DNA from 4 places in the Exiguobacterium sp. JMULE1 genome. Region 1 is predicted to be linked to each of the others. Evidence: riboswitches for the same ligand, from Rfam matches in the RefSeq annotation. Region 1 holds a riboswitch; each other region holds the start of a gene.
The links. Region 1 has a riboswitch for thiamine pyrophosphate ahead of tenA (thiaminase II). Riboswitches for the same ligand answer to the same signal wherever they lie in the genome.

Region 1 (7,787 bases):
ATGATGGAGATGAAGGTGGGTAACCTTCGAAGTATTCACGCGCACGGTCTGTCGCTTCGCGATCTTGTCCAGCGAATACCGTGACGAAATGATCGGGCTTGATACCCTCTTTCCGATTAACGTACGCTGCAGCAGGACGGGCGATCCCGCCAGCACATCCACACACCGAATTGACAAGGACAAGTGTTAGCCCTTCGCGTTTCATTGCTTCATCCACGCTCTCTGGCGTCGTTAATTCTTCAAATCCAGCAGCTTGCGCTTCTTTGCGGGCTGTTTGGACGACATCTTCAAAATACATTTGGAAATCCATCGTATTGCCTCCTTTGATTCGTTCTCCTTCTTATTGTACGAGTTTCGGTGAAATCTGTCCAAGTCTGCCGCTTAATTCAGTTTCTAAAAATGGTCGGGCATGCAACAAATCACGGAACGCGATGTAACGATCGATTTTCTCTTCCGTTGGTCGCTTGTTTTGTTTGTATGCTCGAATCAAGATGTTCTTCGGTGTGTGCTCGAGATCAATGAATTCGAGAAGTTGCGCTTCATATCCGACCAGTGTTAGCAACTCAGCACGAATCGAATCTGTCGCCAGTGATGCGAATTTTTCTTTGATCAGTCCGTGCTGGAGCATGACATCGAGTGGCGAACAGTCCAGTTGACGGTTCAATTCCTTTTGACAGCACGGTACGCTCAGGATGACTGATGCATTCCAGTCGACAGCTCGTGCGAGTGCGACGTCCGTCGCGACATCACAAGCGTGAAGTGTCACCATCAGGTCGACTTCCGTCTCCCCTGTGTAATCATGAACGTCCCCGACGCGGAATGTCAGATCGGTATAATCCAGATCACGCGCAATTTGCGTACATTCTTCGATGACTTCTTTCTTTAAATCAAGACCTGTCACTTCGAGGTCGAATCCTTTGACGACTTTTAGATAATGATAGAGAGCGAACGTCAAATACGACTTCCCGCATCCGAAGTCCAAGATCCGGAGTTTTTTTCCTTTTGGCAAGGCAGCAATGCTATCCTCAACGAATTCAAGAAAGCGATTGATTTGTTTAAACTTATCATACTTCTGTTTTTTGACTTGACCCGCTTCCGTCATGACGCCTAAGCGAATCAGAAACGGAACCGGCACACCGTCTTCTAATAGATAGGTTTTTTTTCGGTCATGCGACAAGAGAGCTTTCATCGGCTCCTTTTTGGATGTCTTGATCGCGACTTTCATCTTTTTCGAGAGCTGGAATTGCCATTCTTCTTCTTCAAAACGGAATAAGAATTGACGGAATTCCGTGAACCAGTCATCGAGTCGTCCGACGAAATCGTCAATTAAAATATTTTCATGCTTCATAACGCGTTCAAATTGAAACTCTACCTGCATCATCACCGTATCTCTTAATAGAATCGGTTTTACCTTGATTCGTCGGAGATCATTTGATTTTTGACGCGGATTACTTATCGTTGCATGGATCAGTGTTCCTTGCGTGATTTGCGAGGCAAGACTCGCTTTTAATTCATGTAGTTCCACTAGTCGTCCCGTCCTTTTCTGATGTTCTTTCGAAACTGTAGCAAATTCGTACCTGTTCGACAAGTTTACACGCTTTATCATTCGTACGTAATCAAAAGGAGGAATTCATCATGTTCAAAAAAATTCTCTCACAAATCGGAATCGGTGCCGCAACGGTCGATACACGCTTGACGGATGACCGCTGTGAACCAGGCGGTCAAATTCACGGTGTCGTCCATATCAAGGGTGGAAACGTCGATCAAGAAATTGATCGAATTTATCTTGAATTCAACACGCAGTACAAACAAGAAGTCAATGATAGCACGACGTTTACGACCTTCACGCTCGACCGATTTGCCTTAAATGAAGCGAAGTTCACGATTGAAGCGGGTGTCGAGCGGGAAATTCCCTTTACATTACGCGTACCGCTGAATACACCACTCTCCGTCAGTCAATCGAAATCGTGGATCGAGACGGGACTCGACATCGCTCAAGCCGTCGATCCATCGGACCGTGACGCCGTCATCGTCGAAGCAAACCGCTACCAAGCGACAGTCTTAGACGCGATGGAGTCACTTGGCTTCCGATTGAAAAAAGCCGATACGGAAAAATTACCTGGACGATTCCGGAAAGATTTACCGATTGCTCAGGAGCTTGAGTATTCAGCTCGCAATACACACTACGCCCATAAACTGGATGAGATCGAAATCATCATGCTTCAAGACAGCTCAGGGATTGATTTAATCGTCCAAGTCGACCGTCGTGCGCACAGTCTTGGTTCATTATTCAGTGAAATGGCTGGTGCGGATGAGTCGATGATCAAACTGCGTCTGTCCAATAGTGAACTGCAGGATCAATCGTTCGTCGAACGTCAGCTGACAAGCATCGTGGAACGCTATAGCTGATCAATCGATCGACTTTACTTGAAAGTGATTCCTCTTCAGGGGGAGTCACTTTTTTTCATTCAAGTCAGTTTGTCTAAAAACATCTTTGAAATTTATTTCAATTTGAAATCGTTTACAAATAAAATATTGTTTTAAAACAAACACCTTGCTATACTGTCCGTATTGAAAAGAATTCCAGTCACGGTTTGACTAAAGGAGGACATACATCATGAAAAAAATCGGACAGTTCACGTTAACAGCCGGACTCGCAGCAGTACTCGTCTCAAGTAGTTTACCTGTCATGGCAGAGGCAGGATCTTCAGCCGATCGGATCAGTCACAAAATCGACACGATGACACTCGAACAAAAAATCGGGCAGATGATCATGCCGGACTTCCGGCAGTGGAATGGCAGCAATCATACGTCGCTTGCCCCAGAAGTCGCGAACATCATCGATCGCTATGATTTAGGCGGCGTCATCTTGTTTGCTGAGAACGTCAGCGAAACCGAACAGACGACGAAACTCGTTCATGATCTGCAAGAAGTCGTCAAACAAGACGCTAGCAACGATATTCCGCTCTTCGTCACGATCGACCAAGAAGGTGGAATCGTTACTCGGCTCGGAACAGGGACGAACTTACCTGGCAACATGGCGTTAGGTGCGACCCGCAGTAGTGCATACGCGAATGATGCCGGTCATATCATCGGTTCGGAACTGCGTGCGCTCGGCATCAATGTCAACTTTGGTCCGGTTCTCGACGTCAACAGCAATCCTGGAAATCCTGTCATTGGTGTCCGCTCGTTCTCGAGTGATCCGGAGCTCGTCGGCACACTCGGTTCCGCTCTAATGAAGGGAATTCAGTCTGAAGGTGTCGCGGCGACCGCCAAACACTTCCCGGGTCACGGCGATACGGCGACCGATTCCCACTATGGATTACCGGTCGTTGACCGGTCCCTGCAGGAGCTAGAACAAGTCGAGCTCGTACCGTTCAAGCGAGCTATTGCTGAAGACATCGATATGATCATGACAGGACACATCGGGATGCCGCAAATCGAACCTGAAGTCGTCACGTCGACAAATGGTACCTTCCCTTTACCTGCGACGTTATCGGATGATGTCATCACGGGCGTACTGCGCGAAAAACTTGGCTACGATGGCATCGTCATCACAGACGCGTTGAACATGCAGGCGATCGCCGACAACTTCACGGAATCAGAAGCCGTCTTAAAGACGTTTGACGCCGGTGTCGATATCGCGCTCATGCCGACGATCCTTCGTTCCGAGCAGGATGTCACAAAACTCGACCGGATTTTCAAGGATGTGATCGCAGCAGTCAAAGATGGTCGCCTCTCAGAGGAACGGATCGATCAATCGGTTGAGCGGATTCTGACACTGAAAGCAGAACGCGGAATTTGGAACGGTACGACTGACACGACATCCCTAGCTGAAAAAATCGCGCAATCGAACCAAATCGTCGGTAGTCCCGAGCATAAAGCAAAAGAACGTGCGATGACGGAAGCCGCGGTCACACTCGTGAAAAATGATCAGCGGACCTTACCATTCAAACCGAAAAAGAATGCCAACGTTCTTGTGATCGCTCCTGCGGCGGATCAAACGGACAGCATGAAAAAAACGATCGCTTCCCTACCGAAGAATCGGAACTGGCACGTGACGACAGCGAATTACTCGGCTACTACGCTACCGCTCGACCAAAACCCGACATTACGGGCGCAACTCGATGCAGCAGATTACATCATCGTCGGTTCCAACGTCAACACGAGTGCTAAACTACTACCTACTGCACCAGAACAAGCGATTCCGGCTTCGATCTTCCGCTATGCGAAACAAACGGATACACCATCCGTCCTGCTCAGTCTCCGTAACCCATACGATGTCGCCGTTCAACCGGACGCACCGGCACACGTCCTCGTCTATGGCTTCAAAGGCGATCCAAACGGTCCAGACTCCGAAGCAGGCAATCTAAAATCAGCGGGACCGAACCTGCCTGCAGGTATCCGAGCAATCTTCGGAACGTTCAAACCGCAAGGCACTTTACCGGTTGATGTGCCGGTCTTTAAGAACGGTGTCTTTACCGATCAACTGCATCTCGAATTCGGTGACGGCTTTAAAAACTGGAAAAAATGATGACGTGATACACCAAAAGACCGAAGCTCCTTAAAGGATGCCTCGGTCTTTTAATGATTGATACGGATATTCAGCTTCTTCTTTCGCACGATGGTAGACGCGGTATAACCAATAAGTCAGCAGTGCATAGACGACGATGACAAGAACAGCAGAAATATAGCTTCCCATGCTATACGCTACCTTGAAGTTTCGAGTCGATGCGGATATACCGGATAACACAATCAACGTTGGGATGATAAGTCCTACAAATCTTACTTTGACTTTACCAAGCATTCGTTGCATAGCATATGCCGCGAGGATCACGAGTGCGATGACTACGATTTCCATTCCAATCCCTACTTTCACTAGATGGTATTCCTAATTCTACCATCTACTGGTTTAAGAAGATACCGGGCGTGCTGGAATCGTTTCGTAGACCGACGTGAACGTCTCTTCCGTCCACCCCATGTGCCAGAAGAGTAACTCATAGTAACAACTTGTCACGAAATGACGTTTCATCCGCTCGCGTTCCGTTGGGCTCGCTTGCTCCGCCAGCGCATCAAGCCGTGCAATCTGTTCCAAGACGACCTTTTCAAACCATTCCGAGCTATACGTGTCGATCCATTGCTGATAGATTTTTTCTTCCGGTGTACACGTCAGTAATTGTTGCCCGACTTCGTAATACAACCAGTAACATGGCAAGATGGCAGCAATCGTCTCACCAAGCGTTCCTTCACTCGCATGATGCATGTGCGAGACGTACGCATATGCTGTCGGTGCCGGTTCAAATGCTTCAAGGTCTGCTGCCGTAATACTGAGCGGCTCAAAAAATGATTGATGTAAGCTCAGCTCTGCCTCGTAAGTCGAAGTAGCATGTTCGGCAAGTGTCGCGATCGTCGCGAAGTCGTCTGCTTTTGACGCTGCCTTCGCTTGAATCTTCGCAAAGTGTTTTAAGTAATAGGCATCCTGCATGACGTAATGCCGAAATTTCGAGAGTGGTAACGTCCCCTCCCCGATTCCTTGTACGAACGGGTGCGTAAAACTACTATCCCAATACGCTTGTGCCGCTTGTTTGATTTCTTGTGTGAATGTCATGATCTCATCCTCCTCGTTTGGTATGAAACGAAAAAACACCACCCCGAAACACACGGGCATGGCGCAAGAAGAACAAGACTTGACGCCACTTCCCTCCGTAAGTACGAACTTAATCAGGTTCAAAGGGTCCGAACGTCTTCGTTCGTCTCAGTCAGCCTACTGACTCCCCTAGTGGTCATTATTCGATTCTCATCCACTATAGCATGCTGAAAACGGAAGTCAAGTTGTCCTTTTTTCGCTATACTATGGAGTGTCAGAAGACGGATACCGTCTCCATCTGCAGACCGATTCCGAACAGACATCGTTACCGTACACTAAATTTAGTACCTGATACTATAATTCATTCTGTTACTTACAATTGGAGGATTTCATTATGCATACACCAACAAAAATCATGGCATCAGCCGTTATCGCTTCTGCTCTATTACTTCCGACAGCCGCTTCTGCCGAACAAGTCGTTGATAAGACGATCGTCACACTCGGTGAGTCGCTCGGCGAAAAGGATAAGGCTTGGGTGCTTTCCCGTCTCAATGCACCGGAAGGCATCACGCCAATCATCGCAACCTCTGCTGACGAAGAAAAATATCTTGGGAAAAACATTCCACAGTCGCAAAAAGGTGGCAACATGTATTCGTCAGCTAAGATCGAACTGACGGAAAAAGGAGATGGACTTTCCGTCTCGACGGAGAACATCACGTGGGTGACGAAGGATATGTATCTCAACGCTCTCGTCACAGCGGGTGTCAAAGATGCCGACATCACGATCACTTCTCCCTACAAGGTGACCGGGACATCGGCACTGACAGGAATCATGAAAGCGTACGATCAAACTTCCGCTGAGACGGGAATTAAGTTAAGTGACGAACGCAAGGATTTAGCACAGCAAGAATTATCGGTCACATCAGACGTCGGAAAAACGGTCGGCACGGATAAAGTCGCTGACTTAATGAATGAGATCAAGGCTGAGATCGCCAATCAAAAACCGGAAACCAAAGTCGAGGTCGAAAACCTGATCGTCCAAGTCATTCAAAACAACAATATCCAGTTGTCTGACGCACAAATGGACCGGTTGACGAATCTATTCAATCAAATGGAGCAAGCGAACATCAACTGGGGACAAATCGAGAGTGGTTTGAAAAATGCGGGGCAAGACATCCACGCGTTCGCAACATCAGAAGAAACGAAAGGATTTTTCGCTAAATTATTCGATGGACTCAGTGACTTCTTCAGTTCAATCGCGGGTGTGTTCAAATAATTCAGACTTCCGTAACTGACAAAAAAATAGTAAACTAGAGATATCTGAAACGAAAGGTGGTGTGAAAAGATGGACTTTGCCGCGTGCAAACACTGGTTGATGGAACAATTGTATCTGTTGCGCGCGATTTTTCATGAAATGGCGTTCTAAGGCACCCGTCTGTCCTTTTTTAAGAACTTCATGAATGAAAAATACTGCAAAGCGCATCTTTCACACGTTAGGGAGAGTGCTATTTGCGCTCTCCTTTTTTGATGCGCGCGAAAGGATCAATTGATTATGATGATTTGCGACATTCAACACCTGACCAAACAATTCGGAGGCGAAACGATCTTAACGGATGTTTCCCTCTTCTTAAACGAATACGACCGTGTCGGTCTGATTGGACGAAACGGGAGTGGTAAGACGACATTACTCCGCTTGCTTGCTCGCCTTGAGCAACCGGACGGTGGTGTCATCTATCAAAAGAACGGTTTGACGATCGGCTACTTGGAACAACTTCCTGTATATAGTGAAACGATGACCGGACTCGACGTCCTTTGGACAGCGTTTGAAGACATCCTCGCGATCCGTTCTCGGATGCAACAGTTGGAGCAAATGATGGCGACAGCACCAGAGAATCTTGATGCGTTACTCGCACGATATGCGGAAGCGACGAATGCGTTCGAACAAAAGGATGGCTATCTACTCGACTCGAAAATCGAGCGCATGGTGAACGGGTTACACCTTCGTCCGTTACTCACTCGTCCTTTCCACCAGTTGAGTGGTGGTGAACAGACGAAGATTTGTCTCGGTCGCATGTTACTCATGGAGCCAAATCTGCTCATTCTTGACGAACCGACGAACCATCTTGATTTAGCTGCCGTGGAATGGCTGGAGCAGTTCTTACGGGACTACACAGGAACCATCCTGCTCGTCTCTCACGAC
Region 2 (7,787 bases), 1.0 Mb from region 1:
TTCCCCTCTCTATGAAACAAACGAAATCCCACCTCTATTATCGCAGATGGTGGGATTCGTGAAAAGGCTAGTCGCCCTTTTTCAGTATGATGGTTTTATTCGACGCTTAAAATGTACGAATAAAGTGGTTGTTTGCCGTCGTGGACTTCCACTTCAGCATCCGGATTAACCGATTCGATGTACGCAACGAGGTCGTCGACTTCTTCTGTCGAAACGCCTTCACCATAAAGAACCGTGATGATTTCGTCGTCCTCCGTGACGAGTGTATCGACGAGTTTCTTGACGGCACCAAGACTTGAAGCGTCCGTAGCGACGATTTGTTTTTCAGCAATCGCCATATGGTCGTCTTTCTTGATTTCTACACCATCGATGTTCGTATCACGAACGGCATATGTGACTTGGCCCGACTTAACAGCTGCAATCGCATCTGCCATATGCGCTTCGTTCTCTTCGACAGTCGCTTCTGGATTATAAACGATTGTTGCTGCTAAACCTTGTGGGACTGTTTTTGATTTCACGACCGTCACACCACAATTCGCAACAGATGCTGCTTGTTCAGCGGCCATGATGATGTTTGAGTTGTTTGGATAGACATAAACGTGTTCAGCGTGTGCATCCTCGATCGCCTTAACGATATCTTCCGTCGACGGGTTCATCGTTTGTCCGCCTTCGATAACGACACTGACACCGAGTGATTTAAAGAGTTCGCTGATTCCTTCACCCATTGCGACTGTCACGAGGGCTGCTTTCGCTTTTGCCTTCGGTGCAGCGACTGGAGTGACTTGGTTCGCTCCTTCTTCTTCAAGGATCGTCGAGTGTTGTTGACGCATGTTTTCAATCTTAACAGCGACGAGTTCACCGAAACGTTGTCCTTTTGTGATGACTTCTCCTGGTGTTTCAACGTGGACGTGAACTTTAAGGAGTTCTTCATCCGCGACGACGAGCAACGAATCACCGAATTCCGCTAATTCGTTCCGGAAGTCTTCTTCGCTGAACGGTGCATTCGCAAGCTTGTCATCTTGGAAACGAACCATGATTTCCGTGCAGTAACCGTAATGGATTTCTTCTGTCGACATGAAGCTTTGAGCCGTTTTATGATGCTCTGCTTCGACGAGTGCTTCCATGACAGGCGCATGCGGCTTGTCGAGTTCTTTTCCTTCGAGTGTTGCGAGGAATCCTTCATAGATACAGACGAGACCTTGACCACCAGAGTCAACGACGCCTACTTCTTTTAATACCGGAAGAAGTTCTGGTGTACCGTCGAGCGATACTTTCGAAGCTTCGACGAGTTGACGCATCAACTCTAAGAAATCCGTCGTCGTCTCAGATTGTGCGATAGCAGCGACAGCTGTTTCACGGGCAACCGTCAAGATTGTTCCTTCAACCGGTTTCATGACTGCTTTGTATGCAGTATCGACACCTTTTTGCAACGCATCTGCGAATTCCTTCGTATCAATCGTTGTTTTGCCTTCGATTGATTTCGAGAATCCACGGAACAATTGGCTTAAGATGACGCCAGAGTTTCCGCGCGCCCCCATCAATAATCCACGTGCGAAGACGTTCGCGACTTCCGATACAGAATCCGAAGTTGATTTACCTGCTTCTTTTGCACCTGAAGTCATCGTCAAATTCATGTTCGTTCCCGTATCACCATCTGGCACAGGGAAGACGTTCAATGAATCGACGAAATCTGCATTTTGATAGAGATTCGCCGCGCCATTTTGAATCATCTTGACTAACTGCGCTCCTGTTAAACGATCTACACTCACTAAAGTTTCCTCCTCTATTCCCGCCTTAGACATTCGTCAAGCGGACTCCTTGGACAAAGATGTTCACAGATGTCACGTCAAGACCTAGTGCCTGACTGAGCGTGTATTTCACGCGACTCTGTACGTTATTCGCCACCTCTGAGATTTTCGTTCCATAACTTACGATGATATGCATATCGATATGGACCTGCTCTGAAGCCTGTCGAACGATGACACCGCGTGCAAAGTTCTCACGTTTTAAGAGTTCAGCAAGACCATCCTTGATTTGAGACTGGGATGCCATACCAACGACACCAAAACATTCCATTGCCGCGCCGCCCGCAAGTTGCGCGACGACATCATTATCTACATCAATCTTTCCATAGGTCGTTTTCATCTCGATCGCCACCTGAGTAGCCCCCTTTGAATATTGTATTCTTCTCATAATTCTACTATAAGGACCTACTATTGAAAAGTCGCCGTACTGACTATACAATGAATAAGTGAAAAATAGTAGCGGTCAAATGAACTTTTACCATCATCCTCATCCATTATTTTAAATTTCGAGGTTGTCTGTCAAGTTTTTTTCTTGTCAGCTACTTTTTTTATGTTGCAACCGCCCTGACACCATGCTAAGATAGCAAAGTGTCTATTAGGACGAACGCAAAACAACATAAAAGGAGGCGGAACGCATGGCACGTAAATGCTACGTTACTGGGAAATCGCCAAAGTCGGGTAACAACCGTTCACACGCATTGAACAAAACAAAACGTACTTGGGGAGTCAACGTACAAAAAGTACGTATCCTCGTCGACGGTAAGCCGAAAAAGGTTTGGGTTTCAGCTCGAGCTCTTAAATCAGGTAAAGTCGAACGCGTATAAGGCGCAACCACCGGATGGGAATCTTCCCTTCCGGTTTTTTTATACCCTCATTTATTTTTCTCATAAACTAATTGTCGCTTTTATTGAAAACGCTTACAATAGGAACGTACTTTATTTTGTCAGAATTGGGGGAAGTCATCATGCAACTCAAACGAGAGATGACGAGTCGACACCTGTTCATGATCTCACTCGGTGGAATCATCGGGACAGGCTTATTTTTAGGGTCAGGGTTAACGATTTCACAAGCAGGACCTCTCGGGGCGGTCCTCAGTTACATCGTGGGTGGGACCATCATGTATCTGACGATGTTATGTCTAGGGGAATTAGCGGTCTATATGCCGGTCTCGGGGTCATTTCAGACCTATACGACCCGCTTCATCGGACCAGGAATCGGCTTTGCCGTCGGTTGGATTTATTGGCTCGGCTGGGCCGTGACGGTCGCGCTCGAAATCACGGCTGCTGGCAGTTTGATGGACCGCTGGTTTCCGAACGTGCCGGTCGTCGTCTGGTGTACCATCTTTACGGTCTTGCTATTCGGTCTGAATGCCGTCTCCGCCAAAGCATTCGGTGAAGCCGAATTCTGGTTCTCGAGTTTGAAGGTCCTCGCGATCCTTTTCTTCATCATTCTAGGTGGCGCTGCCTGGTTCGGCTGGTTACCGATGGAAGCAGATCGCCCAACATCGTTATTTGCGAACTTTACGGCAAGCGGTTGGTTTCCAAACGGGATTCTCGGTGTCTTGACGACGATGATCGCCGTCAACTTCGCCTTCCAAGGAACGGAATTGATCGGTGTCGCGGCTGGGGAGTCCGACACGCCTGAAAAATCGATTCCAAAAGCGATCCGCAATACAGTCTGGCGGACGTTCATCTTCTTCGTCTTATCGATTACGATCGTTGGTGCATTAATTCCGTATGAGACGGCTGGCGGAGTCAGCAGTCCGTTCATCATGGTCTTTGATGCGATCGGCATTCCGTACGCTGCTGATTTGATGAATATCGTCGTCTTGACGGCACTATTATCCGTCGGAAACTCCGGATTATATGCGGCGACCCGGATGTTATGGGCGATGGCGCAAGAAGGGATGATTTCAAAGAAATTATCTTACGTCAATGCACGTGGTGTGCCGATGCGTGCTTTACTCTTTACGATGATGTTCGCGATGTTATCGCTCCTGACCGCGTTTTTCGCAGAGGATACCGTCTTCATTTGGCTCTTGTCCTTAGCCGGACTTGGCGCTCAAGTCGGCTGGATTTCCATCTCTGCTTCTCAGCTCGCGTTTCGTCGTCAGTTCGTCCGAAACGGACACGATGTATCCGAACTGAAATTCAAGACACCACTCTATCCGGTGTTACCACTGATTTCGCTGACGTTAAACGTCGTCGTCCTCGTCAGTCTTGCGTTTCAAGCGGATCAACGAATCGCTCTATACATCGGTGTTCCTTTCTTCCTCGTCATGTGGGGAAGTTATCATCTCTTCGTCAAAGGAAAACATCTATCCGCCCAAAGCGACATCCGTGTCGCCCCTTCTCAACTCGAAGAATAATTTCATACAAAAAGAGGTCGCGGAGTCATCCACGGCCTCTTTCCTATGATTGTGCTATTCCTTAAGCGTCCGCATCATCAATAGTTCTCCTTGATGGAGCTCTACCTTCGCTTCTGACGCACACCATTCATTACTGACGGTCAAGGAACCTCCGACCGGTACTGGATGTGCATCAAGTGGATATTTGACTCCGGATAAGCTTAAAGTCGATGGTACGAGTGGAATGAACGAAAGATAATAATAGCTCCCTGCTTCGACTGCATACGTTCCCTCAGCCAAGTATCGTACCTCTTCTCGTTTCGTCACGAGTCGTGCCTCTGGGTATCGCTTCAATAAATATACATTTTGGACGGTCATGTCGAGCCGCCCACCTGTCGCCCCGATAATGAAGGTATCCTCAAACTGTTTCTTCTCTGAGACTGTACGAAGTGCCAGTTCGAGATCCGTTTCATCTTTCTCGGCCGGATGAACGATTGCCCCTTCTGGTACATAACCAAGCGAATCAAAATCACCAATCGTCAGGTCGCATGTCAGCCCAAACGATTCAATCGTCTGAACACCACCGTCAACACCGACGATAAAATCACCTGGCTGACAAAACGTCCGTAAATCCGGCGCTTCTTCTCGCGGACCGGCACAGACGAGAATCGCCCGCATCTCAGACGCCTCGTGCCGAATAACGGAGTAAGCGTGGCGCAGTCGTGAATAAAAGACCCGCAACGACACCACAAAGAACGTAAGACGGTACCATGTATGTCGCGTTATAAATCAATGAATACGGTACGACTGGACCTTCGGCATACTCGGCAAAAAAGACGATTCCACTGATGACATGACAGATATAACGGAGTCCTGCGCCTAATAACGTCGCCAGGAGAACGAACGCCATCAAGCTTTTCTTTTGTCCATTGCGCGCGGCTAGTCTGACTTGACGCGCGAACAGACCACTTAATCCGACGACACCATACGCAATCGTATAGTCAAGCATCGGTTGAACGATCGTCAAGACTTGTGGAGCGAACATCAATTGAATCGTACCGACAAGCGCTCCCGTAACGACCCCTCCAACGACACCATGGCGAAATGCCATGACGAAGATCGGTAACATCGCTAAGCTGATTGAGCCTCCTTGTGGCATTTTGAATGGAATCAGTAAATCAAAGACGACTCCGAGACTGGCAAAGATGGCAATTTCCATCATCATTTGTAACCGTTTCATGTTATTTTTCCTCCTTCATTGTACGAGAGGACGCAAAAAGGCAGTACGACGAACGCCGTACTGCCTGCGTGCGCCACATCCCTACGTCCGTTTGAACGGAACAGGTTCGAAGGGTTAAAGTCTAAAAGACTCCTCTCAGCCGCTTTTCAAGCGACACCCCTTGCGGTCATCATATTTCGTTTTCTCGTTCTTATTATACGGCAGCCCCTTGACGAATGCTAGTGATCGCTTCCGCATAATCTGGTGCATTGTAGATTGCTGATCCTGCGACGAGAACGTTCGCACCGTTATCGATGCAAAGCTTTGCCGTTTCCGGATTGACGCCACCGTCAATCTCGATTTCAAATGTCAGACCACGATCTGCTTTCATTTGCGCAAGTGCTGCGAGTTTCGGCATGACACGCTCGATGAAGGCTTGTCCACCGAAGCCCGGATTGACAGTCATCAATAAAACCATATCGACATCCTCAAGGACGTGTTCAATCGTTGATAATGGCGTATGGGGATTCAAGACGACTCCTGCCTTTGCGCCCGCTGCTTTGATTTGTTGCAAGACACGATGGACATGATTCGTCGCTTCGACGTGGAACGTCACGATGTCAGCTCCTGCCTTGACGAAATCTTCAACGAAACGTTCTGGCTGGTCAATCATCAAATGGACATCGAGAATCATATCCGTCTTTTGACGTAAGCTGCTAAGCACAGGTAATCCAAATGAGATGTTCGGTACGAACTGACCGTCCATGACATCAAAATGGATATAGTCCGCGCCTGCTGCTTCGACTGCTTTGACATCACGCTCAAGATTCGCAAAATCTGCTGATAAGATCGATGGTGCAATTTTAATCATCTTCAATACCTCCGGGCTCGATTCTTGATTTCGTCTATAAACATACCATAGTTCTCATAACGAGAGGACATGATTTCTTGGGCTTCGACGGCTTCCTTTACGGCACAACCGGGTTCATTCAAATGCAAGCAACCTCGGTATTTACAATCATCTTGTACAGCGACGAATTCAGGAAAACTCCACCGTACATCCTCGATTTCCATATCATACGGAAAATCGAGGTTCGAGAAACCTGGCGTATCGGCAATCAATCCTTCGGCAAGCGGCATTAATGTGACGTGGCGCGTCGTATGACGTCCGCGTCCGAGTGATTTCGAGATCGCACTTGTTTCTAAATCAAGAGAGGGCTCCAGTGCATTGAGCAATGAACTTTTCCCGACACCGGATTGTCCGGCGAGAACGCTCGTTTTTCCAGCAAGTAACGGACGGACTTGCTCAACACCCGTCAACGTCTCACTTGATGTCTCGATGACCGTATACCCAATCTTCCGGTAAGCGGCAATCGCCTCTCGGACAGCCGGTCCTTTGACTTCGTCAAGTAAATCCATCTTCGTTAACAGGATGACGGGTTGGATTTCCTTCGCTTCGATCAAGACGAGAAATCGGTCGAGCAAGTGCGCTGAAAAATCAGGTTCTGCCGCCGAGACGACGAGCAATGCCTGGTCGATATTCGCGACTGGAGGGCGTACTAAAAAGTTGTCCCGCTCCTTCACTTCGAGAATATATCCCGTCTCACTTTCGATATGAAGAACGACTTCGTCTCCGACGACTGGACTGATGCCGCGTTTTCGGAAATTCCCTCTTGCCCGTGAACGGACCTCTCCTTCTGGTGTCATGACATCATAAAAGCCACCCTGCAGGCGTATGATCGTTCCTTCTCGATTCTCTTCGATGCGTTGTTCCGTCATCCTATGCACTCCTTTTTCATCACATTCATTGTGCGTCTTTTGCTTGATTGTACGTGATGGTTTTTGAACGATACACCGTATCGTCTTTATAGATCGTAATTTTTCCTTCTTCTCCCGGATCGATCGTCACCGGCACGTCAAATGTCTCATCTTGATCAATCGATTCCTCGATGACGGTCCGCTTTCCTTTTGCATCTTCCGTCTCAATCCGGATGACTTGTTTCGGTGGTTCCTCGTCCTCGTTCTCGCTGACCGCATCATAGACGACCTTTTCAGGGAACGTTGCCGTCACCGTTTTTTCTTCCTCACCTTTTGAGATGAACACAGTCACGGAGTCGTTCGGTTCGACTTGTGCACCGGCTTGCGGGAATTGACGGATGACTTGATCGAGCTTCACGTCACTTGAAAATTCTTGTTCAAACGTGCCGTCGAGACCCATTTCATCGAGATACGCTTTTGCTTCATCACTCGATAAGTTCGTCAAATCTTTCAATTCAAAGGACGAAGTTCCTTCTGAGACAGTGATCGTAATCGTCTGTTCTTTTGCAATCACTTCCGTTCCAGCAGAGATCGATTGTCGGATAACATTACCTCGCGCGATTTCATCCGACTTTTCACGTTCGACTTCGACTTTTGC
Region 3 (7,787 bases), 410 kb from region 1:
TGAATTCGTAGTCGTGATGCGAAGCGTTCAAAGAAAGTATTTCGCCTTGATGCATCGAGCACATAACCATCAATGACGACCCGATTAAAGCGTCTAGAAGAGGAAGTAGCTCGTTCAATATCGGTCGGAGTGTAGGCGTCGAATGTTTTCCGGTCCATCGTAAAATCTGCACCTGAATACGGATCCGTGTAGTAAATTTCGAGATCGGTCAAATCAGGAATCGTTGAAAATAAAAAGTGTATGATGCATCAGCACTTTAGATAACCGAGCTTTCAAAAAATCCTGATTCACTTGTAGTGTTCCAGTATCGGTACCAATCCAGGCTTGTCGCTCTTTTCCTGTAACCTCATAAACAAGCCGCAACGATTCCCCTTCGACATCTACCTGTTTTAAATCTGATGAGAACGGAAGTTGTTCGGCTAATTGACGAACCGCTACCGTATTCATCATCGAAGCACCCACTTGTCTCGCTACGAGATCTCCATCATGCCAAATAGACGTTCGATTTTCTTCATCCGATGGTTGAAAAATGCGAATACCAATTAGTATTACTAAACAAATACAACCAATAAGCAAGAACGTTTTTTTCATTTTCATCACCTTCCTAAAAAAACGTACCCTTTTTCATCTTTTTTCATAAGAAGGGTTGAAATTTTATGCATATGGGCGTACTCTTGCAGGCAGATACTCACAGAAGGAGGAGCATGAGGTCACTCATCATATTGCCATGACTACAACACACCCACAGAAAAAGAGAGTTGAAAAAATTAGTTTTTTAATCATCGGTACATTGCTTTATTCCCTTTACATCAGTTTACTACTATCTCCAAATGATATCGGATCAGGCGGTATCATGGGGATCACACTCATCATCCAAGAGCTCTTCCACACGCCAATCGGTTTAACGCAATTGCTTTTAAACATCCCACTCTTCCTTTTAGGTTTTCGTTTTCTGCGTAAACGGTTCATGTTCTTATCCGGCATCATCGTCGTTGCTTCCTCTTTTTTAATCGACTGGATTCCGACTCAAATTGTTCCGGAATCTTTAAATGATCCGCTCGTCGCCTCCATCTTTGCCGGTCTAGTCTCTGGACTTGCGATGGCATTGATATTCTTCGGTGGTGCTTCAACTGGAGGGCTTGATATTCTTGGAAAATTTTTCTTCGCTCGTTTTCATAACTGGCCACTTCCTCGCATATTTCTGATGCAAGATCTTGTCATCTACATCCTTGTTTGGTGGGTGTTTGACTTAAAACACGTTATGTACGCGCTCATCATGAGCTTCGTTCGCGCCAAAGCCCTTCAGACGGTTTACAGTTTCTATTCTGCTTCTAAGCAATGTATCATCATTTGTGAGAAAGCAGATGAAATCAATGAAGTCATTACAAAAGAACTCGGTCGTGGTGTCACGATTCTCGATGCACGTGGAGGATATTCCAACCGAACGAAAAAAATGGTCTATGTCGTCGTTCAAAATAATGAAATCGTCCGTTTGCAAGAGATCGTCTCTTCCGTTGAGCCAAATGCATTCGTTACATTCTCAGAAATTCATACGGTTTTCGGAAACTATAAGGAACATTCCTATTCGTTTTAACCAAGCGCAGCCAAGCTGCGCTTTTTCTTCTACATAAAACAGCTTCTCGGATTGCACTAGCTTTCCTGCTTTTTTATTCAGAATACTGACTTCTTACTTTCCTATCCCTATTCAAAAAATAGACAGGCTTCACTTTTCTTGTAATAGTAGTTAAGCTAATGACATGTCTTTTTATTTAAAGGAATGATTGCATGCACTCACTATGGCGTCAGCGTGTTCTGCTGATTCTTTTGATCAGTTTATTTGCCTCTATACCAATCATTTATGCCTTATCTGGTTATCGGACAATTGCGGCGATGACAGCGCAGATGAAGGATCATGATATACCGTTAATTAATCAAGTCGATCAGTTGGTTGAACATAATCGAGATCGAGCAAACGCAGTCCGCGGCCTCTTATTGTACGAAGATAATCGTTATATTGAACAATATTATTTTTCGACTTCGAAAATTCATGACTTACGTAATAGTCTGAATCAATCTTCGACTACTCCAGGAACAATTAAAGATCTTCTTCGTCGCAACAATGTCTGGGAGTCAGAAATCGAACGGGTTTTCGTCGTATATGAACGCCAAAGTCCAGCAGCAGCAAAACGTCTCGCCAGACAATCGACTCAAACGACTCAGACGATCCTTGAAGACTTATCACGTGTAAAAGATGATTTATATCGAACGCTTCAGGCAAAATTACAACAATCGGATGCGTTAATTGCTACATATAAATGGATGTGCCTCGGCCTGTCAATTCTGTCCTTTTTGATGATTAGTGCAACGATTTTTTTCTTCCATCGCTTCGTTCCTGCCATATCAGAGAAATCAGCACAAGAATAAACAAAAAGGAGCTGACTCAAAAGTCAGTCTTTACAAAGATAAGGGTGGCAGATCATCATTCTGCCACCCTTATCTCGTAACAAAAAGAATGACGCGTCACACGCCACTTCTACAGGAACAAGCGCGATTTTGCGCTATCAGAGACGAACGAGACCTGCTTTTCTGCTGGAATGAAGCAAGAAAGCCAGCTTGTGTCTCGCCTGAGGAAAGGGTCTGAAAAGATGAGTTATTCTTTTTTCGAGTCAGCCTCTTCAGATTATAGAGGCGTCATCTTGATTGACAGGACGAGGTCGATGCTTGTCCTAGGAAAACGATCCGAGATGAACAAAAAAAGCGCAGCAATAGCTACGCTTTTCGTTATTCTAAAGAATCATTCACGTACTGCTTTTCCCTCATGCACATGTTCCATAGCCATATGCACAAGCGATGAGACATGATGATCATCCAGGGAATAATAGACGACTTTGCCTTCTTTTCGGAACTTGACGAGTCCTTGTTTCAACAAAGACCGAAGATGGTGAGACGCCGTCGCAATCGAACAGTCGACAGAGGCTGAGACATCACAAACGCATAGTTCTTCTTCAATCGTCAACGCATAAACGATTCGCAGTCGTGTCGCATCCGAAAGAATCTTAAATAGCTTTCCGATTTCAAGTGTTGGGATCGTATCCACGACTTGTCCGATTTCAGACGCACGTTGTTCGTCAATCGCAATCGTTTCACAACGGGGAATATCCATGTCCGTCACCTCGTTTTTACCTATATTGCACCATGGGAAAACAGAACATTGCAAGTTTAGCGCATGCGCCTACGAATGAGCCAAAATACGAACCATCCTCCAACATAATCTCCGATATCCCAGACGATTCGATTTTGATCGACAGCGCGTACGCCGATATCAATGATTTTCGTACTCTCTAATCGGTTCGAATAGCGCTGTCGTAGCCGAGTCGGAATCGGTAGACGAAGAAGTACCCGGTAATAGATGTCTAAATGAGTATGTCCCCAAATTTCCGTCGCAATCGAGCTCGTTTTAATATACAACGGACGTTTGTAGCGTCTTTCATACTTTTCTTTCAATAAAAGGGCCATCTCATAAGATATACGATTAGGACGCGGAAATAAGACTTTTCCTAGATGGTAGATCCCCTGATTATCGACTCGAATGATTTGTGGTTCTAACCGATATCGAATCCAATAGCCGCGAAAACGGATCGTCTGCCATTTCAATACAATCACCTCTGAACGGATTATACCCTGTTCTGAAGTGATTGATGCCATTCTCGCACAGCATCTGTCATTTGCTGCGCAGCGAGTTGCCGATCTTCTTTAGCGAAAATTTCTGAAATGACGGCGTACCCTTCTAGCGGGATGGGAAGGGTGGAGACATTTGTTGCTGTGATTCCACCAATACCGATTAGAGGTAATCGTACGGCTTCCCGAATCGCCTGAAGCATCGTATGCGACATGGAATCAGCGTCCGCTTTGGATGACGTCGCAAATAGAGATCCCACGCCTAAATAAGAGGCTCCGTCTCGTTCTGCTTCAATCGCTTGTGCAACAGTGGCTACCGACACACCAATTACAGCATCTGGTAAAAGGCGACGTGCTGCGGTTAAAGGAATGTCTTCTTGTCCGATATGCAAACCAGCTCCGACGAGTAACGCGATATCGATCCGGTCATTGATGATCAAAGGAATGTCGTGTCGATCCGTCAGTCTCTTCAACCGAACTGCCTGATCGTAGAATTCCTTTCCTTGTGCGGTTTTTTCTCGTAGTTGCACGATCGTCGCACCACCTAAAACAGCTTCCTCAACGACCGTCTCGATCGCGACGCCAGGATGGTAACGACGATCCGTCACTGCATAGATGGAGTAATCAATTGACACGTTCTGTCACCTCCACCAGTTCTTGCTCCGTCATGAGGCTGATCGCATTGAACAATTCTCGTTTAAAATCACCAAGACCTTGCGCAGAGACTGCTTGTTCTCCTGCTTTTCCCATGACGAATGTTCCGTGAACAGCCGCCTCAAACGCCGTATATCCTGCGCCGAGGAAGCTCGCAATCAAGGAAGCCGTCATACAGCCCGTACCCGTGATGTCTCCTAGACGAGGTGTTCCTACATGTAATTCCATTTCGCGCGTTCCATCCGTGATATAGTCGTTCGGACCTGTCACGACGAGGACAGATTTGTGTTTGCGAGCGAATGCACGAATACTTTCTCGATCCATCATTGCATCTCCCGCAGCATCGACTCCCTTAGTTCGTCCGTCTTCCCCAAGTAACGTCTTGATTTCAGAAGTATTTCCTTTGATGACCGTACACCCGAGATTAATGAGTTCTTTAGAAAAGGCAGTACGTAATGTCGTTGCCCCTGCTCCAACTGGATCAAGAACGATCGGGACATTCAAACGTCCCGCTTCACCGGCTGCAAGTCGTTGAGCTGCTTGCATGTCTGCATCGATCGTACCAATGTTTAAGACAAGGGCTTGCGCGAGTCTAACCATCTCTTCTACTTCGCGAATGTCTTCCGCCATGACGGGTGATGCTCCAACAGCGAGTGTGACGTTTGCGCAGTCGTTGATCGTTACCGTGTTCGTCAGATGGTGAATGAGTGGTTTGTGTTCAAGAATGGTCGTAAACATGTGTATCCCTCCAAAGTGAATGAAAATGATGTGTCGGTCCAATACCTTGTCCGAGAGCAAATCCATGACGAATCGCCTCCGTGACATAGCTCTTTGCTTGTCTTACACTATCTGTCAAATCTTCTCCAAGCGCCATCCGCGCCGCAATCGCCGCAGATAAGGTACAACCAGTTCCATGAGTATGTTGATTGTCTAACCGTTCCGATGTGAAGCGGTGTTCTACTTCCCCATCAAACAACAAATCCGTCGCAGCTCCTGAGAGATGTCCACCTTTTAGTAATACTGCCCCTGTCTGTGTAGCTAATTGATGCATCGCCAGTCGCATTTCATCTAGATTGGTGACCGATCGTCCTGTTAAACGCTCCGCTTCCGGTAAATTTGGTGTGACGAGTGTCGCAAGCGGTAAAAGCTCCGAAATCAATGCTTGTTCGGCTTCCGTCCGTAATAAGGCATGTCCCCCTTTAGCGACCATGACGGGATCTAATATGATCGGAACTGTCTGTTTGCGGAGATGTGTAGCAATGACACGAATCGTCTGCGCATTCGAGACCATTCCGATTTTGATCGCATCGACACGAATGTCTGAGAAAATCGACGTTAACTGGGCATCTACGATTTCTGGAGATAACTCTTCCACCGCTTGAACACCCAGTGTATTTTGCGCCGTGACAGCTGTCAGGACGCTCATTCCATAAACGCCTAAAGCCGAAAAGGTTTTTAAATCTGCTTGAATCCCAGCTCCACCACCGGAGTCGGATCCTGCAATCGTCAGTACATGTTTCATGTTCTTTTCACCTTCCCATCGAGCAATGTAAGGGAGTCGTGACCGACAAAAAAAGCGTCGACCGCTGTAAAAAAGCAGTCGACGCTATACGAAAGCGTTATACACGCATTCCGGTATCCGTTCGGCTCAACTTTCCTACGCTGGTATTATCCAGTTCAGGTAATAGGGTCGAAAACAGATTGGTTTTCCTCTCAGCCGGATTCCTCCAGCTCCCCTAGTTGCTCAAGTATTCGTTTCGCCTTAACTGTAGCATAGCAGCAAAAAAAAACGAGCCGAAGCCCGTTTTTTGATTACAGATATGCCAATGGATTCACTGCATTCAGAGGAGAAGAAGCACTATATTGATAACCTCCGACATGTAGTTCGAAATGTAAGTGTGGTCCTGTTGAATTTCCTGTACTACCAAGTGTTCCGACTTGCTGACCTTGAGAGACCGTTTGTCCTGCATGAACAGATAATGAGCTCATATGAGCGTAAACCGTCGTATAGACTTTTCCATCCAAGAAATGCGAAATCATGACGTGGTTTCCGTAAGGTCCACCACCTGATGCTGTAATGACGGTTCCGGCTGCTGCTGCGACGATCGGAGATCCGACGGGACCTTTGAAATCGACGCCATTATGGAATGTATAACCATTTGCTCCACTAGCTGGTCCGAACCCTTGTGATACCCCACCAGAAGATGGTCGGACAAATTTCCCACCACCTGAAGCGATTGGTGTTGTATCTGAACTTGTTGATTCTGTATTCTTATTGGCTTGTTTTGCTGCTTGAGCACTTGCTTTAGCAGCTTTTTCAGCTGCCGCTTTCTCTGCTGCTGCTTTTTCAGCCGCTGCTTTAGCCGCTGCCTTCGCTGCCGCAATCGCACGTTCTTGCGCTTCGAGAGTCGCTTGCAGTTCTTTTGCGTCTAACAGTTCTGTCGTAAACTTCGTCTTCCCTTTTCGTAATTTTTTGAGTGTAGCACTACGCTCTTTCATTTGAGCTTTCAACGCTTTTTTTTGTTCAAGCAATACTTTCTTTTCTTGCATTTGCTCCGCTTTTTTCTCAACGAGTGCTTGTTTTGCTTCTGCTAATTTTTTTTGTGTCGCGATGTAATCTGAAATCATTTTATCATCTTGTTCAGCAATCTTTTTACCCGCCATGACTCGGCTGAATAAATCACCTAAATCCTTTGATCCAAAAATGACTTCTTCCCACTTAATCGAGTTTCCATCGTTTTCTTGGAAAACACGTAAACGATCACCGAGAAGTTCTTCCTGCTTCTGTAGCATCTCCTCGTAACGAACGATGTCTGCCTTTAACTCATCGATTCGATTGCTTAACTGTTTAATTTGTTTATTTTTTCGGAAACTTGGAAAATCTTTTCGTTAATCGCTGCGTCGATTCGATTGATTTGACGTTGTTCTTTTGAAATTTTAGCTTCTTGCTTTTTAATCTCTTTTTCTAATTTACGTTGTTCAGCGGCATTTTCTGCCTTTTTTTCTTTAATCGTTGCTGCCGCGATCGGTTGTGTACCTGTTGTAAGTAATGCCCCTAAAACAATGGTAGAAATTAGTTTTTTTAGCATATATCGTTTTCCTCACTTATGTATTTTCATTTTTTATTATAGTATTCAAGTTTCTCTCATATCTGAAATAGATTATAGCACCCTAATCGTTTCAAAAAAATTTCATTTACATTTCAAGTGAAAACGTTTTTTTGTAATATATATTTCTTATCAAATATAAAAAAAAGAATCGTTGCATATGCAACGATTCTTCACTGTTTAAAACATAGTCATTGGATTTACTGAGTTAGCTGGACCTGTTGCACTGTAGCTGTATCCACCAACGTGAATTTCGAAGTGCAAGTGTGGACCTGTTGAGTTTCCTGTGCTACCACGTGTACCGATTTGTTGACCTTGGCTGACGCGTTGACCTGCACTAGCGTTCAA
Region 4 (7,787 bases), 240 kb from region 1:
AGCGCTTGCGCGCGAAACTATGAGTAACAGGATAGCATGAAACGATTTCGTCGGGTATCGCAAAGCGAGATTTCGGGAAAAGAACCATTATTCGAAATAGCGTGTGAATTTCCAGGCGTACTGTTTTTTGCGTATACTACAGAAGAAGACTACTTATAAAGGAGTGGAAACGATGCAAGCGACAGTGACATGGAACAAACAGATGGGGTTTAGTGGACAGACGGAATCAGGGCATCACCTGGCGATGGATGCAGCACCCGAAAACGGGGGTGAAAATCAAGCGCCGCGACCGACTGAGCTACTGCTACATGCCGTTGCCGGCTGTACCGGAATTGATATCGTTTCGATCTTAGAGAAGATGCGCTTGACGATCACCCATTTCGAAATGGATATCGAAGGAGAACGGGCAGAGGACCATCCGCGGCGTTTTACGTCGATCTCGATTCATTACCGGCTCGAAGGAGATCTCCCGGAAGATAAGGTCCGTCGCGCCATCTCGTTATCAAAGGATAAATATTGTTCGGTCTCGCAATCCCTGAACGCTGAGATTTCCGTCTATTATTCGATCAATGGTGTCCGGAGCGAGGATCCTTTGTGAAGAAAGTCGTACTGATCGGTTGCCTGTTGCTTGCAGGGTGTGCGCAGGAGACGACGGAACCAACGAAATCATCACAACCGGAATCGAAACAACCGACAGAAGAAAAGAAACCGAAGCCTGAGCCGACGAAAGAAGAACGACAACAAGCAAAACTAAAGCAACAATTAAAAGCGATGTCGACGTCAGAAAAAATCGATCAACTGCTCTATATCGGAGTCGCCGGCACGGAACTTTCAGCAGCTGACCGGAAATTGTTACAGACGCATGCGATTGGCGGGGTCTTATTGCTCGGCGGAAACATCACGTCAGAAGAACAACTCTTGACGTTCACACGTGCGATTCAAGAGACGAATCAAAAACCGTATGCGTTTGTTGGGATCGATGAAGAAGGCGGACGGGTCAGCCGGGTACCGGATCAACGATTACGTCTACCGACGAGTCAACGGATGGCGCAAGGAGCAGATGATGCGAAAATGGAAGATATCGGACGTACGCTCGGACATTTGTCACGATTTTATGGCTTCAACATGGACTTCGCACCGGTCCTAGACGTCAACAGTAATCCGAACAATCCGATCATCGGCGACCGTGCGTTCAGTGCTGATCCGAAGACCGTCGCGACGCTTGGTACGGCCCTGATGCACGGGATGCAGGAGACGGGAACGATTCCGGTCGTCAAACATTTTCCCGGTCACGGCAATACGAGTGTCGATTCCCATGTCGGGCTACCGAAAGTGACGGCATCAAAGGAAGAACTGAAGCAGACGGAACTGTTACCGTTTAAAGAAGCGATTCAAGAGGGCGCCGAGATGGTGATGGTTGCCCATATTCTCTATCCCGCGTATGACGATACGAATCCATCCTCGCTCTCAAAGCCGATCTTGACTGACCTCTTGCGTCAGCAACTCGGATTCAACGGTGTCATCATCACGGATGATCTCGTCATGGGAGCGATCACGAAACGATATGGTCTCGCAGAAGCGGCACGTCAGTCGCTCGTCAATGGAGCTGATATGGCGATGTTTTCAGAGGCAGGTGCTTACGCAAAAGTTCATGCTGAAGTGATGCAAGCCGTCAAAGACCAAACGCTGACGCCGGAGATGCTCGATGCTAAAGTAATGCGCATCCTGAAGCTAAAGCAGACGTATGCCGACAGCCAAGAGCAACAGCGACCGACGAAATCGGAGCTGATTCAGCAAGTGGAAGCGCTCAACTAGGACTAGCGAAGCAAAGCGACTCATGCTAGACTAATGGGGCAAGCCAATTAAACACGAAAAGACACTAGGGGAGTCTCCCAGCAGACTGAGACGGAAGTATCCGGACCCTTTGAACCTGATCTAGTTCGTACTAGCGGAGGGAAGTGGCTCGAAACCCTAGATATCCTTAGCGCTTCAGCGCATTTTCGGACCACTCCCTTCAACATCGGGAGTGGTCCTTTTTCGTATGGAAAGGAAGAACATGATGCGTTTACATCTGATTTCGACGGGATCCATTCATCCGCTTGACGAAATAAAGACCTTTCAATCACTTCAACCCTATACGGATCAGCTGCATCTACGTGAACCGAACTTATCGGCGGCAGAATTACTTGATCTGATTGAAGCACTCCTTGGGCATGGTTATTCGCCTGAACAGTTAACGGTTCATGACCGGGTCGACGTCGCCCATGTCGCCGGCATCGGTGTGCAGCTGACGCGCCGTTCCTTGCGTGTCCGCGATGTGCGACGTCATTTTCCGAATCTCGTCATCGGGAAATCGGTCCATTCACTAGCAGAGGCACTGGCAGCAGAAGCGGAAGGAGCCGACCGACTGCTGTACGGTCATATTTATCCGACAGCGTCGAAGCCGGACCTACCACCCCGAGGGATCGACGCATTAAAGCAAGTCGTCACCTTCACGACGAAACCAGTCATTGCGATCGGTGGGATTACACCAGAATGCATGCCTGAAATCGCAGCGACCGGGGCAACCGGAATCGCCGTCTTATCGGGTATTCTCGGTCAATCGGATCCACTCGCCGCCGTCAAGCGTTATCAGGGGGTTCGCGTATGACGAATCACATCATCATCGGCGGTGGAGTCATCGGGTTGACGCTTGCTTATGGTCTCGCCTGTCAGAATGAATCCGTCGTCGTCTTAGAACGTGGAACATGCGGACGAGGAACGAGCCGCGCAGCTGCCGGGATGCTCGCGACGGACATCGAGCTGAGGGCGGAATTGCATGCACTTGCCGCACGTAGTCGTCGTCTGTATCCGTTGCTTGCACGTCGACTCGAGCGAGAGACAGGCATCGATTGTGGGTACCGGGAACAACCGTTTTTGTTAAAACGTAAAGGACGCGAGCATCTGTTTCCAGCTGTCGGTCAAATCGATCCACGACGACTGACGACTGCATTGATGTATGCCTTACACGCACGTGGCATATCGATTGAAGAACAGGTAGATGTCACACGCATCGAAGAGAACGATGACTTCATCAGGATCGAATCGAACGCAGGAACGTGGACCGGACGAACAGTGACGGTCGCTGCCGGACGCGGGTCGCAAGCCTTGCTCGATACAGTCGGAAATTCGATCGCGACATATGGGGTCAAAGGGGAGTGTCTCGCCGTCCGTCTCGCGGGTCAGCCGTTACGCTCGATTCTGTTTGATGAAGCCGTCTACCTCGTGCCAAAAGCTGACGGACGGATTTTGATCGGTGCGACCGAACTGCCGCACGACGAGACGGTCGGCGTCAGTGTCGCTGGGATCATGTCACTGCTTCAAGCAGCAGAACGACTGTATCCACCGATTCGTGACGCGGTCATCGAAGAAGTCTGGTCCGGTGTACGACCGCAAACGGTGTCCGGCTTGCCATATATCGGAGTCACCGATTCATCCCGTCGGATCTTCCTAGCGACAGGGCATCATCGGCATGGCATATTACTCGCACCAGCGACAGCGGAAGTCTTGGTAAATACATTACGGTTGATTCAGAAGGAGGAAGTCCGATGAACATTACGATTAACGGCAATGACCACACGATCGAACAGATTAAAACGATCGAGGACATGCTCACGCAACTCGGCTTAGGGGAAAAGCTCGTCATCGTCGAACAGAATCGACAAATTATCGATCGCATGGCGTACGGTCAGACAGTCGTTCGGGACAATGACACATTTGAAATCGTTCATTTCGTAGGAGGAGGATAAACATGCTGAAAATTGGAGAAAAGACATTTGAATCACGGTTATTGCTCGGAACAGGGAAATATACGGATGCTACGGTACAGCAGAAAGCAATCGATGCGTCTGCTTCACAAATTTTGACATTTGCCGTCCGTCGGCTCGATATCTTCGACAAACAACAAGCGAATTTCTTGGAGTCGCTTGATTTAGCGAAGTACGATCTACTTCCAAACACGGCTGGTGCGAAGACGGCGGAGGAAGCTGTTCGGTTAGCGAAGCTTGCGCGGGCATCCGGTATGTGTGACATGGTCAAGGTCGAAGTGATTGGTTGCGATAAGACGTTACTACCTGATCCGATCGAGACGTTACGGGCTTCTGAAGAATTACTCAAAGAAGGCTTCATCGTCTTACCGTATACGTCAGACGATGTCGTCCTTGCACGGCGACTCGAGGAACTCGGTTGTCACGCCATCATGCCGGCTGCATCACCAATCGGTTCCGGGCAAGGCATTCTCAACCCACTTCATCTACGATTCATCATCGAGCAGACGACGGTCCCGGTCATCGTCGACGCCGGGATCGGCTCGCCGACCGACGTCGCCTATGCGATGGAACTCGGTGCGGACGGTGTCTTATTAAACTCCGCTGTCGCCCATGCGAAAGATCCGGTCAAGATGGCGCACGCCATGCGACTAGCTGTCGAAGCAGGGCGCTTCGGATACGAAGCGGGACGAATCGAGAAAAAACAGTATGCGGTCGCGAGTAGTCCAACGAGTGGATTGATTCGATGAACCGTTACTCACGGCAAACTCGATTTCAACCGATCGGGGAAGCGGGACAAGCACGCTTAGCAGCAGCAAAGGTACTGATCATCGGCATGGGAGCGCTCGGAACGGCATCGGCAGAACAACTCGTTCGCGCCGGTGTCGGCGTCGTCCGAATCGTCGACCGTGATTATGTCGAGTGGAGTAATCTACAACGACAACAGCTTTATACCGAGGAGGATGCGCGTCATATCGTACCAAAAGCGATTGCCGCAAAAGCACGGCTTGAAGCGATTAATTCGACGGTGACGATCGAAGCGCATGTAGTAGACGTCGACCGGGCAGCGCTGACGTGGCTTCTCGATGATATTGATCTGATCATCGACGCGACGGACAATTTCGATATTCGCTTGCTGATGAACGACATGGCGTCGATGCGTTCGATTCCGTGGATTTATGGTGGATGCGTCGGCAGTTATGGGATCACGTTTACCGTCCGTCCCGGGGAGACGCCGTGTCTGCATTGTCTGCTCGATCAATTACCGCGAGATCAGGAGACGTGTGATACAGCGGGAATCATCGGACCAGCTGTACAGATGGTCGCTTCCTTGCAGGTGACGGAAGCGTTGAAGTGGTTGAGCGGAAAAACGGACGCCATGCGGACGCGCTTGCTTGCGTTTGATGTCTGGTCGAATACGTTTCAACAAATTAACGTCCAGTCACTGAAGCAAACGGAGTGCCCGTCGTGCGGCATCGATCCGTCCTACCCTTACTTATCGGATCAAACGGTTCGTTTCACGGCACTGTGCGGTCGGGATGCCATTCAAATCCGAGGAGACGGACAGCGGGATCTGGAACAGTTGAAACAACGTCTCCAGCCGGTCGCTGCGATTTCCGCCCATAATCCATATTTGCTGGCGTTTACGACGGACGAACATCGGATGGTCGCTTTCCGAGATGGACGCGTTCTGATTCATGGCGAGGCGGATCTCGTTAAAGCGAAGCGGCTCTATCATGCCTATTTCGGCTAACGTTCACAAAACAGTAAAACTAATTTTAAATATATATGTTTTAAATGTTTGAAAAACAGGTAAATAAGACTTCAGACGTAAATCGGTCTACAGGTTTTGAACGTGAAGAGGAGTGATTCAGATGAAACAAGAATTCGATCCAATCAAGGATCAAGCACAGACGGAAGACGCCCAAGCAGTTGTTCAGCAAGCCAACTGGAATCCGGATCGGTACCGGACAAACTTGAACCCATTCTATCTGTCACCTTGTAGTGTCGAACGTAGAGAAGACGTGCATCAGGATGCATCGAAAATTCTCGAAGTCGAGACGTCGTCGCCCCTCCAACAACTTTTTGAACACAATCAAGCAACGCATAAATCAGAACAATCGGGCAAAAAATTTAAAACAGGCATCGTCGTCGGCGTCGGTGCGATCATCGGCGGATCGGTTTCTGTGATTCGTTCCGTCCAACGTTTTAGAAAACAACGGACGAAATAACACATTAGTCACGAGAGTGAAAAAAGCAGGAGGCATTCGCCTTCTGCTTTTTTGTATATCCCCTCAATCTACAAGTAAAATGAGGGTGATATGTGTTCATTTTTTTATGAAATCAAAAATCATGAACCGGTTACGTTATCGAATACAGCAGATTTACCGTTTAAATAGACGTCGATGATTTCATGCTTAGAATCTAATGTTAATTTAAAGACATGTTGTTTCATTTTCTTACTAGTATCGTTAGATTCGTCCAATTTTATTTTCACTGTATCTTCTTTTGATTCGAGATCAGTAGTAATTGTTTTCTTTGTGTTATAGACAATATAGGCGATATCATCTTTCGTGTTAATCAATTGCAAAGTAGAGTCAGGATTAATTTTCATTTGTACATCGTTAGGTATTGTCTGTAACTCACTCAAACTGAGTTTAGACTCGTTGATGCTACAGGCAGATAATAAAGTACATAACAGAGCTAACAGTATAAGTTTTTTCACGTTTTACCTCCTCATATTTCAATGGATGATCCATAACGATTAAAGTTTACGAGAGTCCTGACATGATTCAATTATTACTTGAGGTATAACGACACTAGCTTAACACAAAATACATTTATTGGATATTGGAAGTGACCGGAAGTAAGGTTTTTCAAAACATCAAAATTTCGTCAGATTTGTTTGAGCATCGTATAAATCACCTAAGAAATTCAGGTGAAAGATAACGCATAGTGCTTCTCTTCAATAACAAAAAGTATACTTTTTATTTCTTCAAATTCATTGTTGAGTCGCTAAGAAATATGATGACTCCTTCTTTTTGTGTTCCAAACGGATGTTCGTCGCAGAACGACCGCTTGCATGCTACACTTAAGCTACTATATTTAAAAAGTGAGTGTGATGAAGATGAAATGGATACATACTGCCGATTGGCATCTCGGCAAAATCGTTCATGGCGAATCGATGCTCGAGAACCAGCGGGCGGTCTTAGCGGATTTTTTGACACTCGTCGACCGCGAACAACCGGATGCGATCGTCATTGCGGGTGACTTATACGACCGCGCCGTACCACCAACGGAAGCCGTCGAACTGCTTGACGAGACACTGGCTGCCTTGATCCTTGACCGGGATATCCCGGTCGTTGCGATCAGTGGAAATCACGATTCAGCCGAACGGTTAAGTTTCGGAACGACGTTACTCCAACGGGCCGGTCTGCATCTCGTCGGAAAACTAACGCCGGTCATTACTCCGGTTACGATCAAAGGAGTATCGTTTTATCCGGTGCCATTTGCCGATCCTGCGACCGTTCGGTACGTGCACAAGGACGAAACGATCAAGACACATGATGATGCGATGCGGACGATTCTTGCTGCATGTATTCCGGATGGACCGAGTGTCCTCGTCGGTCATGCCTTTGTGATCGGTGGACTCGAGACGGATTCGGAGCGGCAATTGTCCGTCGGAACGGCAGGGCAAGTTAGCGCAAGCCAGTTTGCACCGTTTACGTATACGGCACTCGGTCATTTGCATAATCCACTTGCGATTCAATCCGAGACGGTTCGCTACAGCGGATCGCTCTTGAAATATTCATTCTCGGAAGCCCATCATGTCAAAGGGGTCGATGTGTTGACGTTGAACGATAAGGGTACATTCGATCGCCGGTTCGAACCACTTGAACCAAAACGTGACTTGCGGGAACTGACTGGAAGTCTCAGTGAACTGACAGACCCGGCGTTCGTCGCGACACAAGACACGGACGA

Region 2: another riboswitch for thiamine pyrophosphate. It lies ahead of thiT (energy-coupled thiamine transporter ThiT); the one in region 1 lies ahead of tenA (thiaminase II).
Region 3: another riboswitch for thiamine pyrophosphate. It lies ahead of thiD (bifunctional hydroxymethylpyrimidine kinase/phosphomethylpyrimidine kinase); the one in region 1 lies ahead of tenA (thiaminase II).
Region 4: another riboswitch for thiamine pyrophosphate. It lies ahead of EXW93_RS05950 (thiamine phosphate synthase); the one in region 1 lies ahead of tenA (thiaminase II).

Annotation. Positions count from the first base shown of each region.
Region 1 covers NZ_SGWC01000002.1:887,521-895,307, reverse strand. Annotated here, with positions in the region: gene EXW93_RS04735 (BrxA/BrxB family bacilliredoxin) at 1-310, opposite strand, end outside; gene EXW93_RS04730 (class I SAM-dependent methyltransferase) at 341-1,525, opposite strand; gene EXW93_RS04725 (sporulation protein) at 1,636-2,409, shown strand; gene EXW93_RS04720 (glycoside hydrolase family 3 protein) at 2,618-4,534, shown strand; gene EXW93_RS04715 (hypothetical protein) at 4,565-4,861, opposite strand; gene tenA (thiaminase II) at 4,913-5,608, opposite strand; TPP riboswitch at 5,682-5,788, opposite strand; gene EXW93_RS04705 (DUF1002 domain-containing protein) at 5,982-6,863, shown strand; gene abc-f (ribosomal protection-like ABC-F family protein) at 7,140-7,787, shown strand, end outside.
Region 2 covers NZ_SGWC01000002.1:1,891,031-1,898,817, forward strand. Annotated here, with positions in the region: gene EXW93_RS10270 (DAK2 domain-containing protein) at 96-1,769, opposite strand; gene EXW93_RS10275 (Asp23/Gls24 family envelope stress response protein) at 1,795-2,157, opposite strand; gene rpmB (50S ribosomal protein L28) at 2,441-2,629, shown strand; gene EXW93_RS10285 (amino acid permease) at 2,770-4,173, shown strand; gene EXW93_RS10290 (thiamine diphosphokinase) at 4,228-4,830, opposite strand; gene thiT (energy-coupled thiamine transporter ThiT) at 4,832-5,392, opposite strand; TPP riboswitch at 5,454-5,563, opposite strand; gene rpe (ribulose-phosphate 3-epimerase) at 5,586-6,242, opposite strand; gene rsgA (ribosome small subunit-dependent GTPase A) at 6,245-7,150, opposite strand; gene pknB (Stk1 family PASTA domain-containing Ser/Thr kinase) at 7,176-7,787, opposite strand, start outside.
Region 3 covers NZ_SGWC01000002.1:481,985-489,771, reverse strand. Annotated here, with positions in the region: gene EXW93_RS02700 (hypothetical protein) at 214-591, opposite strand; gene EXW93_RS02695 (YitT family protein) at 728-1,594, shown strand; gene EXW93_RS02690 (CHASE3 domain-containing protein) at 1,786-2,424, shown strand; gene EXW93_RS02685 (ArsR/SmtB family transcription factor) at 2,795-3,163, opposite strand; gene EXW93_RS02680 (hypothetical protein) at 3,220-3,654, opposite strand; gene thiE (thiamine phosphate synthase) at 3,675-4,313, opposite strand; gene thiM (hydroxyethylthiazole kinase) at 4,303-5,070, opposite strand; gene thiD (bifunctional hydroxymethylpyrimidine kinase/phosphomethylpyrimidine kinase) at 5,051-5,854, opposite strand; TPP riboswitch at 5,970-6,080, opposite strand; gene EXW93_RS02660 (murein hydrolase activator EnvC family protein) at 6,145-7,125, opposite strand; gene EXW93_RS16345 (hypothetical protein) at 7,173-7,421, opposite strand; gene EXW93_RS16585 (murein hydrolase activator EnvC family protein) at 7,620-7,787, opposite strand, start outside.
Region 4 covers NZ_SGWC01000002.1:1,128,866-1,136,652, forward strand. Annotated here, with positions in the region: gene EXW93_RS05940 (OsmC family protein) at 173-598, shown strand; gene nagZ (beta-N-acetylhexosaminidase) at 595-1,815, shown strand; TPP riboswitch at 1,872-1,974, shown strand; gene EXW93_RS05950 (thiamine phosphate synthase) at 2,057-2,650, shown strand; gene EXW93_RS05955 (FAD-dependent oxidoreductase) at 2,647-3,591, shown strand; gene thiS (sulfur carrier protein ThiS) at 3,588-3,788, shown strand; gene EXW93_RS05965 (thiazole synthase) at 3,791-4,555, shown strand; gene EXW93_RS05970 (ThiF family adenylyltransferase) at 4,552-5,559, shown strand; gene EXW93_RS05975 (hypothetical protein) at 5,681-6,037, shown strand; gene EXW93_RS05980 (hypothetical protein) at 6,157-6,531, opposite strand; gene EXW93_RS05985 (exonuclease SbcCD subunit D) at 6,934-7,787, shown strand, end outside.